DNA from 2 places in the Vallitalea guaymasensis genome. Region 2 is predicted to be linked to the other one. Evidence: a T-box and tRNA genes for the amino acid it is inferred to sense, from the RefSeq annotation. Region 2 holds a T-box; the other holds one or more tRNA genes.
The links. The T-box of region 2 lies ahead of tyrS (tyrosine--tRNA ligase). A T-box ahead of a tRNA ligase gene usually reads a tRNA of that ligase, here a tRNA-Tyr.
Positions count from the first base shown of each region.

Region 1 (8,354 bases), 2.2 Mb from region 2:
TTCTATTGTGATCGCGGACGTGGTGCTACAATGGTAGGAAGAGGAAAAGAACCTTCTCAATGGGGAAATCCTTATTCATTTATTGATAATACATATACAATGGATGGTGGTATCAACTATCAGATGTATTTCAATTTCTTCATGCCAGCGATCAAAGACCAAGCTTATGGTAAGTTGAATCAGTGTAAGGTTCAATATGATAAAGACAAGGAAGCCTATGATTTCTGGGATCCACAAAAAAATGAATCAAGATATACAATGCTTAATTTCTATGATAATCACGACCAATGGAGAATGGCAAGTGCAAATGATGGTTTCAAAAAATCTAACCTTGCAAGTAGTGTAATTGCTTTATGGCCTGGTGTACCTCTTTTCTATTATGGAGATGAACAAGGATTTTCTTCAGAAGGTACTGCTCTTGGTGGTATATCACGTGAAGATTTCATGAGCAGTGTTGCATGGTATGATATTAATTGTAAAACAGGTACTAATCCAGCTGTAAAAGATAACTTTGATATGTGTAATCCTTCATATCAATATGTTCAAAAAATCATGAATTTAAGAAGACAATATCCAGCACTTCAAAATACAGATGAATTGTATGAAAGATGGTGTCAACCAGATGCAGGCAATGGTGTTTATGTATATAGCCGTGTTTGGGGAGACCAAAAAAACTGGGCAATGGTTGCATTTAACACTTGGTCAGACAATATAGAAGCAAAAGATTTCCATACTGGTTGGAATGAAGGTGACGAAATTGTTAACGCAATGAACCCAACTGAAAGATATCGTCTTGGTGAAAATGGTAAGATGAGTTCATTATGGGTGGGACCTTATGAAACAAAAGTTTTCGTTAGAGCTGATAATTTACAAAGTCTAGATCCTGTTGTAACATCAGTAACACCAGAACATGATAATAGAGTAAATAGTGATACACAAACTATTTCTGTGAAGTTCAGTAAAGATATGGATGAAAATAGTGTAAAAGATGCATTCCGTTATGATGGTAATGGAGTTTCAGCATCTGATTTATGTTATGACAGTAATAATAAAACTCTTACATATGTAACAAATGTCAATGATGGAATTCATTCAGTAGAGATACTAGAAAATGCTAAGAGTACAGATGGAAAACATTTATATGGTAAATTTGAATCTAGATTCAGAAAAGGAATGGATACTAATCCAATAGCTAATCCATCAAAATATTGGACTTATGATGAGAATTTAGTTAGAGATGCAGATTCTAATGATATTGTATTACATCATTCAGCAGCAGGAGCAAAATACTTAAGAGTATCCAATGATGATGGAAAAACATGGAGTCAATGGATGCCATATGCTGATGAAACACAATGGAGTATTGATGATAATACAGAAAAGGTTGCTGTACAATATTGGGCTGATAATAGCGCAGCTTATTTTGTGCAAGATACAGTTAGATAAGATATAGTATAAAAACAGAGAGACTATCATTTTATCAAAAATGAATAGAATAATATGATAGTCTTTTTGTTGATATTATTTTTATGTTTTTTATTGTGGTAATAGATTGAGACTCAAAAAATTGATAGGAAGAAATAATTTAAAAATATTTTTTTTATATGTATTAGTTAACTAAAAGCAATAATATTTTAGTACGTATTAACGATGTATAATAAGGAAGAAATTATACCGATATTATCAAAGTTAATAGTATTATAGTGAGTAATAAAACAATAATAAAAAACTTTTTTATTAAAAATGCTTGACACATTTCTAATAATTTGTTATTATAGTCTCCGACGCAGTTTTGAACAATGAAAAATAAATAGTATATTAGACAACAAAACTTTAGTAATAAAGTTTTACCCAAGAAAATTCCTTAGTAAATTAATGGATAAAGACGATAGTCTATAAAATATAAGCCAGAGCAATCTGGTCAAGATGAAACTTTAACATGAGAGTTTGATCCTGGCTCAGGATGAACGCTGGCGGCGTGCTTAACACATGCAAGTCGAGCGAGAAGCTATCTATTGAACCTTCGGGTGATTTAGGTAGTGGAAAGCGGCGGACGGGTGAGTAACGCGTGGGTAACCTGCCCTATGCAGGGGGATAACACATTGAAAAGTGTGCTAATACCGCATAAGACCACAGAGTCGCATGACTGAGTGGTAAAAACTCCGGTAGCATAGGATGGACCCGCGTCTGATTAGCTAGTAGGTAAGGTAACGGCTTACCTAGGCGACGATCAGTAGCCGACCTGAGAGGGTGATCGGCCACATTGGGACTGAGACACGGCCCAAACTCCTACGGGAGGCAGCAGTGGGGAATATTGCACAATGGGGGAAACCCTGATGCAGCGACGCCGCGTGAAGGAAGAAGGTTTTCGGATCGTAAACTTCTATCAGCAGGGAAGATAGTGACAGTACCTGACTAAGAAGCCCCGGCTAACTACGTGCCAGCAGCCGCGGTAATACGTAGGGGGCAAGCGTTATCCGGATTTACTGGGTGTAAAGGGTGCGTAGGCGGCGAAGTAAGTCAGATGTGAAAGCCCGAGGCTCAACCTCGGGACTGCATTTGAAACTGCTTTGCTAGAGTGCAGGAGAGGAAAGCGGAATTCCTAGTGTAGCGGTGAAATGCGTAGATATTAGGAGGAACACCAGTGGCGAAGGCGGCTTTCTGGACTGTAACTGACGCTGAGGCACGAAAGCGTGGGGAGCGAACAGGATTAGATACCCTGGTAGTCCACGCCGTAAACGATGAATGCTAGGTGTCGGGGGTCGAACCTCGGTGCCGCAGCAAACGCATTAAGCATTCCACCTGGGGAGTACGATCGCAAGATTGAAACTCAAAGGAATTGACGGGGGCCCGCACAAGCGGTGGAGCATGTGGTTTAATTCGAAGCAACGCGAAGAACCTTACCAAATCTTGACATCCTTCTGACCGTTCCTTAATCGGAACTTTCCTTCGGGACAGAAGAGACAGGTGGTGCATGGTTGTCGTCAGCTCGTGTCGTGAGATGTTGGGTTAAGTCCCGCAACGAGCGCAACCCTTATCTTTAGTAGCCAGCAAGTTAAGTTGGGGACTCTAGAGAGACTGCCGGGGACAACTCGGAGGAAGGTGGGGATGACGTCAAATCATCATGCCCCTTATGATTTGGGCTACACACGTGCTACAATGGCGGTGACAAAGGGAAGCAAAATGGTGACATGGAGCAAATCCCAAAAAAGCCGTCCCAGTTCGGATTGTAGTCTGCAACTCGACTACATGAAGTTGGAATCGCTAGTAATCGCGAATCAGAATGTCGCGGTGAATACGTTCCCGGGCCTTGTACACACCGCCCGTCACACCATGGGAGTTGGAAGCGCCCGAAGCCAGTGACTCAACTGCAAAGAGAGAGCTGTCGAAGGTGAAGCCGATGACTAGGGTGAAGTCGTAACAAGGTAGCCGTATCGGAAGGTGCGGCTGGATCACCTCCTTTCTAAGGAAAATAAAGTGAAACTGAGGTTTCTACTTTATAAACAATTAAGGAAACTTGAGAGTTTAATATACTATTATTTAACTGCTGAGAAAATGTTTAAAAACTATTGACATTTTATAGAAATGTGATATTATATATCATGTTCTTATGGAGGGGTTCCCGAGTGGCCAAAGGGGGCAGACTGTAAATCTGTTGGCACCGCCTTCGAAGGTTCGAATCCTTCTCCCTCCATTAAAGATTTGACTTTGCTTAGCAGGCAAATTCTTACATTGTAAATATTTATTTGTTAGGCATAAGATTATTCTTTATGCCGGAGTGGCGGAACTGGCAGACGCACAGGACTTAAAATCCTGCGGTCCTTAAAGACCGTACCGGTTCGATTCCGGTCTCCGGCATTAAAATAAAAAAGTATTGACAAATGCTCTATTATCTGGTAAAATTGTTTTTGCTGATTCAGCCCAGATAGCTCAGTCGGTAGAGCAGAGGACTGAAAATCCTCGTGTCGGTGGTTCGATTCCGCCTCTGGGCATTGATCGAAACACTAACAAAAAAATAAAATATGCGGGTGTAGTTCAATGGTAGAACACCAGCCTTCCAAGCTGGATACGTGGGTTCGATTCCCATCACCCGCTTTTATGCGTGAGTGGCTCAGTGGTAGAGCATCGCCTTGCCAAGGCGAGGGTCGCGGGTTCGAATCCCGTCTCGCGCTTTTGTGTTCCAAAAAATTAATATTATGATGGGTAGTCGCCAAGCGGTAAGGCACTAGACTTTGACTCTAGTATGCGTAGGTTCGAATCCTGCCTACCCAGTTAAAAGATACGTAAGTATCTTTTTTTTGTGTGATAGGAAACTAGGACTTACAATATTATTAATACCATGCATATAATAATTGTAATAGACTGAAAGGGTGATAAAATGTACAAACCGCAAGTTTTTAATTTTAACACTGTGGATGGTATTACAAAAAAACAACTAGAAGAGCATTATGATCTATATGTAGGTTATATTAATAAATTTGGAGAAATAAATGATCTGCTTAAACAAAAAGACAGCTATGAAAATCCTAACTCAACATACAGCACATTAAGGAGCCTAAAAAAAGGTGAATCATATTCTTTGAATGGAATTATCCTCCATCAGCTGTATTTTGGTAATATAACAGGGCGTAAGTCTAAGATACATGGTAAGATACTGGATATGATAAATAGAGATTTCGGTTCTTATGATAATTTTGTAGAGATGTTTACTAATACAGGGTTAAGTATGAGAGGATGGGTAGTATTAATCCAAGGAGAATATAATGGAAAACTTCGTATAATAGGTCAAGACAGTCATGATGACGGAACTGTATATAATGGTAAACCAATCCTTGTTTTGGATGTATATGAACATGCTTATATGATTGATTTTGGTATCGACAGAAAAGAATATATTAAGGTATTCTTTGAGAATATTAATTGGGATGTTGTAAATAAAAGGTTAGAGGGAACTAAGATAGTTTCATATAGATAGATATATTTAATTCGACTTATATAGATTGAATCCAAGTTTTTTACATTCTATTATTATTATGCATGAATATAATTAGGTAAATATATATTTAGAGGTTGTATTATGTTAAGAAATGTATTTTTTATTCTTATCTTAACTGTCTTTGTATTCATAGCAGGAGGATGTAAAAAAGAAGTAGCCCAAGAAGTAGAAGCTAGATTTGTAATCAATGATGAAGTTATAGAAGATATAGTAGAGGGGTTATGGGTTGAAGTAGCTCTAAAAGAAGAAGGACATAAAGTTATTGTAAGAGAAAATAATGAAATAAAAAAAGAAATGATATGTTCAGGTGGAACAAAAGAAGAGCCTACTTTACTTGGAACTTTCAATTTAGAAAATAGAGGATTATGGTTTTACTCCGAAAGATTTAAAGAAGGAGCAAAATATTGGGTAAGGATTACAGAACAATATTTATTTCACGGTATTCCTAGAGATAAAGATTGGAATATAATAGAAGAAGAACAAGATAAGCTAGGTGGACCTGCAAGTCATGGATGTGTAAGGCTTGGAGAGGAAGATGCCCAGTGGTTCTATGAAAATGTTCCAGATGGAACTACAGTAATTATTCATGAATAGATTTAAAAATACCATGAAATATGTTAGTATTAATTAAAGTTATAGTTTAAGAACTGTTAAAATTGATAAAGATAAAAATAATAATATAAAAGTAATACTATTGTAAAATCTATATGATACAATGAAACAATATAAAAATAGTGCAAATGAACTAGTTGAAAGAACCTAATTATTTAGGGGGAAATGAAATTGAGAATAAACAAATATATAATTATCCTAATGGTTTTTATATGCTTTCTTCTAACAAGCTGTAAAAATGAAAAGAAAGTAGAAGTAACCATTGTGGATAGTGATACAACAAGTACAAAATCTGCTGACTTAGAAAGTACAATTTCAGATATTGATTTTAATGAATGGTTATACTTTGGGAATCCTGATGACAATTACAAGATATATAGAATGAAGACAGATGGTACTGGACTTACAAAAATAGCTGATGCCAGATTTGACGGAATAAGGAATCTAGAGAGCTGGATCTATTATATTGATACTAATGAAAAATATACTCCAGCAAAATTAGCACGTGTTAGTTGGGATGGTACAGGCAAAGAAATACTTTCAGAAGAGGATGTAAATGCTTTCTGCACAAGTGAAGATTATATATTCTATATATTTGAAAATAACATCTATAGAATTCAGAAAGATGGTTCCCTAAAAACTAAAATAGTATCTACAGAAAACCAAATCTATTCTGTAAAATATTATGGGGATACTGTTTTTTATAGTACTGACCAGGGATTATTCAGTATTGATAGTGATGGGAAAAATCCTATGCTGCTATTAGAAGGAAATTTCACTAATTTCAGCGTAAGCAATGATAGAATATACTATTTTGATAATAAAATGTATAGTTGTGCACTTGATGGTAGTGATGAAAGACAATTATTTGATTTAAGTGTTAGCGAGGTTTTTGTAGTCGATGATGTAATCTATTATAATCAGAATGAATATCTCTACAAAATAAATAGCTACGACGGTAAGACCGATAAAATATTTATTGACGAATCACTTAATGACTTTTATGAGAAAGACTGTTACTTATATTTTTATGGTCAAAATAGAATATGGAAAGTAAAAACTGACTTATCAGAGAAGAAAATTTTTATTGGAACAGGCGGAGAACAACATCATAAGATGTATATCAAAGTTGATAACAGGATTTTCTCCAAAAACTTTGAAAGTCTAGATAGTGCTGATGAGTTATCTTCTTACAAGCTTTACGAAGTAGTTGGTGATGATATGGGTAAAAAGATATCAGATATAGCTATCAACATGTTTGACACCAACAACGGAAATGTATATTATACTGATGCAGTAGATAAAAAATTATATTGTCTTGATATTAATATGAATGAAAAAAAATTAGTTATAGATAAGATGGTAGGTTCATTCATAATATATAATAATTTCATCTACTATACTGATATGAATGATAATTATAAGTTACATGCTTTTAATATAAGAAACAATGTTACTACTAATATAACAAATATACCAGTAAATAATATTAAGCGTTCAGGGACCACTATCTATTTCTTGGATAACAAGAAGAGAATTGGTATATATAACCCTGGTACAGGTAATGACAGCAGATATATCAATGTATTTACTACTACCTATGATATTGTTGGAGATATAATATATTATAAAAATGAAGATGATGACGGTAGACTGTATAAAATTAAAAATGATGGAAGCGAAAACATCAAGATCACAGAAAATACTATAAAAGATATATATGCCAACGATGAAAATATCTATTACGTAGAAAAAAATGGAGCTAATCTATTATATAGAATCTCTAACAATCATACACAAGGAGAATTCTTGGACATTATTAGTATGGCTTATACTGATATGGAAATAATTGATGGTAAGTTCTATATGAGTGTAGCTTCGGAAGGTGGAAGTTATTATACTGTAGAAAAATACCTTGAAGACCTGAAATTTGATGTATCCTTTGATATGGAAAAACAGGTTGATGATAAGTGGAAATACTTTGTTTACAAAGTGGATGGCTATATGGGTTACCTCTACAAGTATAATGTTGATACTAATGAGATAAAACTTATTGTTGATAAATGGGTTACAGATTTCCAGATAGAAGGGAAATATATATACTATACTGGATTAGATGGAATCAACATTAATTTTACTACTTATATAGATAGAATCAATCTGGAAACTGATAATATCAATAATATAATTACTTTTATTGACCCTAAGATATATAATATATCCTTCAAAGTTATGAAGGATCATATATACTATTCTCTAGATGATTCTACAGATGGGTGTATATGGAAAAAGAACCTGATAAGTGATGAACAAACAGTTATAGTTGATGATAGTAGTAATCTAGAGAATATAGTTGATGGTTGGCTCTACTATCAAAATAGCAACAAAAGGCTTGCAAGAGTTAAATTGGATGGCTCAGATAAACAGACTCTCACTAATACTTATAGTGAATTCATATATGCTGATAAGAATGAGTTATACTATCTAAGCATAAGTGGTGAAGATAGTTTCAAAGGTATAATCATCAAAAGAAATATTGATAGCGGTTCAAAGGAAGTTGTTGTTAACAAGGAAATAGCAATAAGTGATTTAATTGTTGTAAACGATAAGTTATATTATAATTTTGAAGGTATCAATAGGTATGACTTTAGAAATGATAACACTACTAAGGTTTATGATAAGGAAGTTGACTATTTTTCCTTGGTAGGTGATGTATTGTATATCTCTGTACATGAAGGAGAAAATT
Region 1 is NZ_CP058561.1:2,810,238-2,818,591, forward strand. Features, by position in the region: gene HYG85_RS12445 (alpha-amylase family glycosyl hydrolase) at 1-1,446, shown strand, start outside; rRNA gene HYG85_RS12450 (16S ribosomal RNA) at 1,936-3,463, shown strand; tRNA gene HYG85_RS12455 (tRNA-Tyr) at 3,613-3,694, shown strand; tRNA gene HYG85_RS12460 (tRNA-Leu) at 3,773-3,858, shown strand; tRNA gene HYG85_RS12465 (tRNA-Phe) at 3,920-3,992, shown strand; tRNA gene HYG85_RS12470 (tRNA-Gly) at 4,025-4,095, shown strand; tRNA gene HYG85_RS12475 (tRNA-Gly) at 4,101-4,172, shown strand; tRNA gene HYG85_RS12480 (tRNA-Gln) at 4,201-4,272, shown strand; gene HYG85_RS12485 (superoxide dismutase) at 4,379-4,975, shown strand; gene HYG85_RS12490 (L,D-transpeptidase) at 5,078-5,590, shown strand; gene HYG85_RS12495 (DUF5050 domain-containing protein) at 5,780-8,354, shown strand, end outside.
Region 1: it has a tRNA-Tyr gene. The T-box ahead of tyrS (tyrosine--tRNA ligase) is inferred to sense a tRNA for this amino acid. The anticodon was not compared.

Region 2 (8,354 bases):
ACAGTCATACAAGTAGCACTAGCCTATATTTTTGTGCTTTTTGTACTTGTCATAGTGAGGCTCAGAGGAATCAACAGAGAAAAAGAAATAATAATATCATCAATAAGAATGACCCTACAACTTATCCTTACCGGTCACGTACTACTATTTGTATTTAACAACCCAAATCCCTATATCACCATAGCCATAATAATAATAATGGAGATTTTTGCAATATACACCATATTCAAAAAATTCAAAACAAAACTATCACCACAGCTAAAAAAAGTCATAGCACTATCAATGAGCATCGGCACATTAATATGCCTGACCTACTTTTTATTTGTAGTCATCCGTATTCCAAAATGGTATGAACCCCAATACTTTATCCCCATAGCCGGAATGCTCATAGGAAACTCAATGACAGGCATCTCTCTAGGAATAAACTCACTAATAGAAGGAATGACAACCAATAAAGCTACAATAGAAGAAGCGCTAATCCTAGGCGCAACCCCACAACTAGCTTCCAAAAATGTAATAAATAAAGCCTTCGACTCCGCAATACTCCCAACAATCAATTCAATGCTGGGAATGGGAATAATCTTTCTCCCAGGTATGATGACCGGTCAAATACTAGCAGGAGTAATACCAACAACCGCCATAACATACCAAATAGCCATCATGCTAGGCATCTTCGGCTCAGTATCATTAACCGTAATAATAATGCTCCACCTAGGATACAAAACATTCTTCAACAAACAAAACCAACTACAAAACTAAAACCTATCAAAATTCAAATAATAATCTAATAATATTTTACACTAATACACTTACCAACTTGTAAATTACAAACCTCATACATCTGACTATTACAACTAAACAACGCAAAAAACAAAAAGTGGTATATGGTTCGTTTTACGAAGACCGTTCCTTCAGGAGTAAGGCGAAGTAAAACGAACCATATACCACTCACATACTACACGTTAGTCCACAATAATCTATACATTCAATTAAACACATACTAACCTTATCCACACCAAAACTAAATTTTAGTAATTATTACATATTTATTTGACAACCACCTTCAAATACTTCTTCTTACCCCTCTTCAAAACAATCTCACCATTCTCAACCCTATCTTCACCAACAACTAAATCAACATCTTCCACCTTAACTCCATTAATACTAATACCACCCTGCTTAATTAATCGTCTGCCTTCTGACTTAGTACTCACAAATTCACACTCAAACAATAAATCAATAACAGAAATACCATCTTTTATCAATTTCTCTTCAACCTCAATAGCAGGCATATCACTAGAAATCTTATTCTTATCAAATAACTCAGTAATAGTCTTAAGAACCTTATCAGCCTCTTCCTTACCATGAACCAACTTAGTTATTTCATAAGCCATCAACCTCTTAGCACCACGAATATCTTCTTTACATAAATCTACAATCTCATCCATAGGTACTCTAGTAAACAAACGCAATAACATCTCAGTATCATCATCATTCACATTGTAAAAGTATTGGTAAAAATCAAAAACAGTAGTTTTATCTCTAGCCACCCATAACGTACCAGATTCAGTTTTACCCATTTTTTTACCTTCTCTTGTCATAAGTAGAGGACAAGTAAGTCCAAACATAATATCTCTTTCATCATTATTAGCTATATTAAGTTTTCTTCCAAGATTAGTTCCAGCAACAATATTTCCCCATTGGTCACTGCCACCGATTTGCAAAGTACAACCGTACTTTTTATTCAAGTAAACAAAATCATAGGACTGCATAAGCATATATCCCATCTCTAAGAATGTAAGTCCGCCTTCTTCTAATCTCTTAGAATAAGCATCAGCTGAAAGCATAGTATTAACATTAAAATGAACACCTATATCTCTCATGAAATCAATAAAATTATAAGGATTAATCCACTCTGCATTACTAAGGATTAAAGCTGGATTATCACCATCAGTCTTGATGAATCTACTTGCAAGACGTTTAACTTCTTCCACATTATATGCTACTTGTTCTTTCGTAAGCATTTTTCTCATATCACTCTTACCACTAGGATCACCAATAAGTGCAGTTGCACCACCGATAACTAGAATACCTCTGTGTCCAGCATCCTGTAAATATCTAAACATCATTAACGCAAAAAAGTGTCCTATATGCAAGCTGTCAGCAGTAGGGTCAATACCCAAGTAAAATGTAACAGGTGAACCGCTGTTCAGTGATTCTCTAATATCTTCTTCGTGTGTGGATTGGTATACATAACCTCTCTCTAGTAAAGTTTCAAAAACATTTCTATCCATTTTTCTTACCTCCATAAAATAAAATATTTATAAATAATCTTTAGGCCTTAAGATATATTCTCGTTAACATCAACTTTGATTAAAACATATAAAAAAATGCAAATAAAAAACTCTCATCCTAATAAAAGGACGAGAGTATAATTCTCACGTGGTACCACCTTGATTCATTGTCATATTACTATAACAATCTTAATAAGCACGCTGTTTGGTAATTCCAAAAGGATGCCCTGGTATTATAACGTATACCTAACGTCACTAGTCTACTTGATAACTTTCGATAGGAAACTCAAAGATGTATTCAAATCAGCTTGTTTGATGCCTCTCACCAACCGGCAACTCTCTTGAAAACGCTACTGATCCTACTAATTCTTATCACAGTTTTTAAATATATTTAACAATCAAATTGAATTAACTAAGATTATATGCTCATATTATATGCTTGTCAAGGGGAAAAATTGATAAAAATTATTTAGAATATTTAATATTTTGTAAAAAACAAAGAAATATTTCTAAAAATAATAAATGACAAAATAAGTATTTTAATATAAAATATAATTTATAGGATTTCACATTTTGGAACATCTTAACAAATGAATATTAAATAATTAATTAACAGCAAAGGAATGAGTCATATGGTAAACTTCAATTTTGCTAAAGTACCACAAACGATTTTCCATCCAGGAAGTATTAATGAGATAGATTCTTTGCATATTGTAAAAAGTGCAAAAAATATATTACTTGTCACAGGAGCAAACTCTTTTAGAAATTCTAAGTATTATGGAAAATTATTAGAGAAGATGGTAAATACTAATATATATGAGACAAGAGTAGTAAGAGAGCCTTCTCCAGAAAGTATAGATAATGAAGTAAACAAGCACAGAGAACATGATATTGAATTAGTGATTGCCATTGGCGGAGGCAGTGTCATGGATGCAGGTAAAGCTATTTCTGCAATGTTGACTCAAAAAGACTCAGTCATGGCATATATAGAAGGAGTAGGGGATGGAAAGATTCATAATGGGGATAAAATACCTCTCATTGCAATACCTACTACTTCAGGAACTGGTAGTGAGACAACGAAAAATGCTGTTTTAAGCAAAGTGGGAAAAAGAGGATTCAAGAAATCCATACGTCACGAGAATTTTGTACCAGATATAGTTATATTGGATCCAGAACTAATGATTAACTGTCCATCTAATGTAACAGCTGCTAGTGGGTTAGATGCACTGACTCAATTAATAGGTTCCTACGTATCCACCAAAGCGTATCCTATGACAGAGGCATTAGCCGTTTCAGGTATAGAATACTTTGGTAAATCTTTTCTGTCAGTATGTAAGAACGAATATGATTCTATAGAAAAACGTGCTAGTATGGCTTATGCTTCTTATATATCAGGGATTACATTAGCAAATGCAGGTCTTGGCATTGTTCATGGTTTTGCTTCAAGTGTAGGTGGTTATGCAGATATACCACATGGGGTTTTATGCGGTACATTGTTGCCTGAGGCAGTCAAACTTAATATTAAGCTATTACAAGAACAACAAGATGAGATTTATTTGAAGAAATATGCTAAAGTAGGTGCCATACTTACAGGAAGTGATGAAAAAAATATAGATACATCTTGCAAAGAATTGGTAAATATCTTAGAGTATTGGATAAATGAACTGAAGATACCAAGACTTAAGGAGTTTGGTATTACAGAAGAAGATTTGGATTGTATTGTAAAAGCAACTAATAATAAAAATAATCCTGTTAATCTAAGTAACGAACAAATGAAAAGTATACTTTTATCAAGATTATAAAAAACGAAAGGTGGAAATATTTATGGATAATGGTAAGAAACTTATTGTATTTTACTCTTTAGGTGGAAACACAAGATTTATTGCCGAGGAAATAAAAAAAGAAGAAAATGCCGATTTATTAGAACTGAAACTAAAAAAAGACATTAAATCAAAAGGATTCTTAAAGTATTTAATAGGGGGAAGACAAGCAATAACGGATAAAAAACCAGAATTATTGCCATATGACGTTAACCTAGATGATTATGAAACAATCTTTATAGGTTCACCTATATGGGCTAGTCATTTTTCACCAGCAGTAAACACTTTTTTATCAGAGAATGCAATACTAAATAAAAATATTGCCCTTTTCTGTTGCCATGCTGGTGGAGGCGAGGGAAAAGCTTTTAAACATTATAAAGAGAGATTAAAAGGTAACAGATTCATCGGAGAAATTGAAATAAAAGATCCTCTAAAAGCCAAGACTGAGTCTGTTAACAAATTAAAAAATTGGTTGAAGAATATATAGAAATATATTTTGATGGGGACTGTCGGATAATATGCTATCTCCAAAAATGTATTATCCGACGCCTTATAAAAAACTAATTACTAATTCTTTTTACTGTCTGTACAAGTCAAGAAGATACAGGTTTTGTACATAACGGGCTTTCATTTTTTGGTGAGTTGACTAGACTGGATACCTCATAAGCTTCCATTTCTGAAGTTGGGTATGGTTTCAGTAATGATTTTAGATAAGTTATATCTTTTATATTAGGATTCAGCCAACTTTTTTCATCGTCTTTATTCAATATTACAGGCATTCTGTTATGGATATTGGACATTAAAGTGTTGGGTGTAGTAGTTAATATTGTACAAGTACTTATTTTTTGTTTGTCCTTAGTGTAATATATACTATATAGACCAGCCATACAAAATAGTTTGTTGTTTCTCATAGTGATAAACATTGGTTTTTTACTGTTTTTTTCTTTTTTCCATTCATAGAACCCGTTAGATAATATAACACATCTATTGTTTATAAAGGATTTTTTATAAGATGGTTTTGTTTCTACAGATTCGCTTCTTGCATTAATCATTTTATATCCTATTTTTGTATCTTTTGCCCAAGAAGGAACAAAACCCCATCGTAAATAACCTATTCTATCTTTTTTGCCATTTGAGGCAACAGATAGAACTTGTTGGCTTGGAGCAATATTATAACGAGGAATATAGTCAAGATTGGAAGCTATGTTTTCTATGTCGAATCTACCTTTTAAGATATCAACCAACATGTCATAATCTAATGTTAAAACAAAACGACCGCACATATTAATCCTTCTTTCTTATTAGAATTTATAATCATATATTGTACATTATATCAAATAAAATTATAGATTCAAAGGGTATAGATTAATTACACAAGTACATCATATCTGTTTTAATTACTCATTAGTATAGATATTTTATTTAGTGCTAATACTAATATTTAAGTTAGGGATAACTATAGATATGGTTACTAATACAATAGAATTTATATAAAGGGGCGGTGTCATAATGACAAAAAGTGAAGTAATAAAAATTCTCAATGAAATAGGGTTGTTATTAGAATTGAAAGGTGAAAATTTCTTTAAATCCAGAGCCTATTATGATGCAGCTAACAAGTTGGAAGTCATTCAAGAAGATATACAGACTTTGGTTTCAGAGAATAGATTAGGAAGTATAAAAGGCTTTGGAAAAGCATTAACTAGTAAGATAACCGAACTTGTTACTACAGGTGAATTGGAATATTATACAAAATTGAAAGAGACCGTACCTAAGGGACTAGTAAGTATGCTCCGTATATCAGGATTAGGACCAAAAAAAATAATGACTATATATAAAAGTCTTGGTGTAAATACTATAGAAGAGTTAAAAGAAGCTTGTGAGAATAATAAATTATTGGATTTACCAAGATTCAGTAAAAAAACTCAAGATAAGATTTTAGAAGGGATAAAGAATTATAATGAATATTCTGAAAAGTTTCATTATCCTATTGGTGAAGTTTTATCCTCCGAGTTGTTAAAATATATTAGAGAAAGTGGTATTGTGCAAAGATGTGAAGTAGCAGGAAGTTTAAGAAGAAAAAAGGAAGTGTTAAAGGATATAGACCTATTAGTAAGTAGTGATGAACCTGATAAAGTAATGGATTTATTCACTTCTCATTATTATGTAAAAGAAATAACTGGCAAGGGAGAAACCAAGTCAAGTGTAGTGTTGCAAAATGGAATGAATGCTGACATTAGAGTTGTTAGTGATTCACAATTTCCATATGCACTTCATCATTTTACTGGTAGCAAAGAGCATAACACAGCACTTAGGCACCTAGCTAAGAAGCAAGGAATAAAAATGAATGAATATGGTCTTTTCAAAGATGATGAATTAATTGTATGCCATAATGAAAAAGATATTTTTAATGTGTTCGGTATGGAGTTTATTCCACCAGAATTAAGAGAGAATTATGGAGAACTTGAGGCTGCTGAGAATAAGGAATTACCTGTTCTTGTAACTAATGAAGATGTAAGGGGAGTCTTTCATACTCATACTAATTACAGTGATGGTAATGCTACAATTGAACAATTAGTTATAGATTGTATGAATAGAGGATATTCTTATCTAGGAATTACTGACCATAGTAAAACAGCCATTTATGCAGGTGGTCTTACAGAAGAGGATATAAAAAGACAACATGAAGAGATAGATCTCCTTAATGAAAAATATCATGATTTTAAGATATTGAAAGGTATTGAATCAGATATTCTTCCAGATGGTAGTCTGGACTATGATGAGCGAATTTTACAATCCTTTGATTTTATCATTGGTTCTGTCCACAGTGCTTTTAAAATGGAACAGAAAAAGATGACAGACAGAGTAATTAAGGCAATTTCTAATCCATATATGAGTATATTAGGGCATCCGACTGGTAGACTTCTTCTTAGCAGGGAAGGATATAAAATAGATATTGAGCAGATTATTGAGGTTTGTATTGAAAATGGTATAGTTATAGAAATTAATGCTAATCCTTATAGGTTAGACCTTGATTGGAGACACATGAAAAATGCAAAAGAAAAAGGCTGTAAATTTGTTATTTCTCCGGATGCACATAGTATCAAAGAGTTTGATTATATGAGGTACGGTATAAATGTGGCAAGAAAAGGCTGGTTGGAAAAAAGTGATATTATAAATACTTTGAATAAAGATGAAATAGTTAAATATTTCTTGTAGGGAAGTCGATATTAAGTATTAAGTAAAAGGCTCGTTGTATTTGGAATAAAGTATGATATAATATTATTTAGTTAAAAATGGGAGATGATTACTGTGAAAAAGATGAGATGTTTAATTTGTGGAATGATCATAAACGATAAAAACTATAATATGAATGATTCTACATTTATTGATAAAAATGAAGCAGACGATATAATTAGGTGTCCTTTTTGTGGCGTTTCAAAAGAATACCTAAGTGATGATGAGGAATATATCAATTTTAATCTAGACGACTTAGATGATAAAACCAGGAAAGTATTGGATATGGGTATGAAATTAGAAATATTCAATGGTGATTTTTATGCTGAAGCTAGTAAACAAGCAAAGGATGAGAAATTGAAAAAAATGTTTAAGGACTTGAGTAATATTGAGATGATGCATGCAAGAGTTCATAAAAATTTTGGCGGTTTTGAAACATTACCAAGTCTTAGAAAAATGGATTATACAAAGCATAATACTGATGAACTATTATTGATGGAAGCTAATAAAAGAGAGAAACATGCAATTGCATTTTATGATCGTTATTTTGATAAGGTTCCAGATAGTATTAAAAAAATCTTCAAAGCTTTATCTGATGTTGAGAAGGAACATGTTACAATAACTGAGTAAACCTAATATTGAATCTTACATACTTGTAAGGTTGTACATAAATTTTGTAAGGAAAATGAATGTTTTTATAGGTTGGTGTTTGGTATAATATAAATATGTTATTACCAAAGGGGGAATGGACATGATTAAAAAACTAATTAAATATGGATTTCTTTCATGTTTTCTATTGTTCTTGAGTTATTTAGTTATTAGAATAGTGAATAGTGATTGTATTGATGAAGAATAAAATATAATTTGATATAAAAAATAAAAAAGGTATGGGTACATGCCTTTTTTTGTTGACAAGAATTAATGAATGATATATAATAAAATTTAAAGCTTAATTATATAAAAAGACATAATAAACCAACTTTACTATATCATATTTTGGTTTTTT
Region 2 is NZ_CP058561.1:571,075-579,428, reverse strand. Features, by position in the region: gene HYG85_RS02605 (ABC transporter permease) at 1-759, shown strand, start outside; gene tyrS (tyrosine--tRNA ligase) at 1,047-2,294, opposite strand; T-box leader at 2,417-2,679, opposite strand; gene HYG85_RS02595 (iron-containing alcohol dehydrogenase) at 2,927-4,096, shown strand; gene HYG85_RS02590 (flavodoxin family protein) at 4,119-4,601, shown strand; gene HYG85_RS02585 (SOS response-associated peptidase) at 4,708-5,397, opposite strand; gene polX (DNA polymerase/3'-5' exonuclease PolX) at 5,624-7,330, shown strand; gene HYG85_RS02575 (ferritin family protein) at 7,433-7,978, shown strand.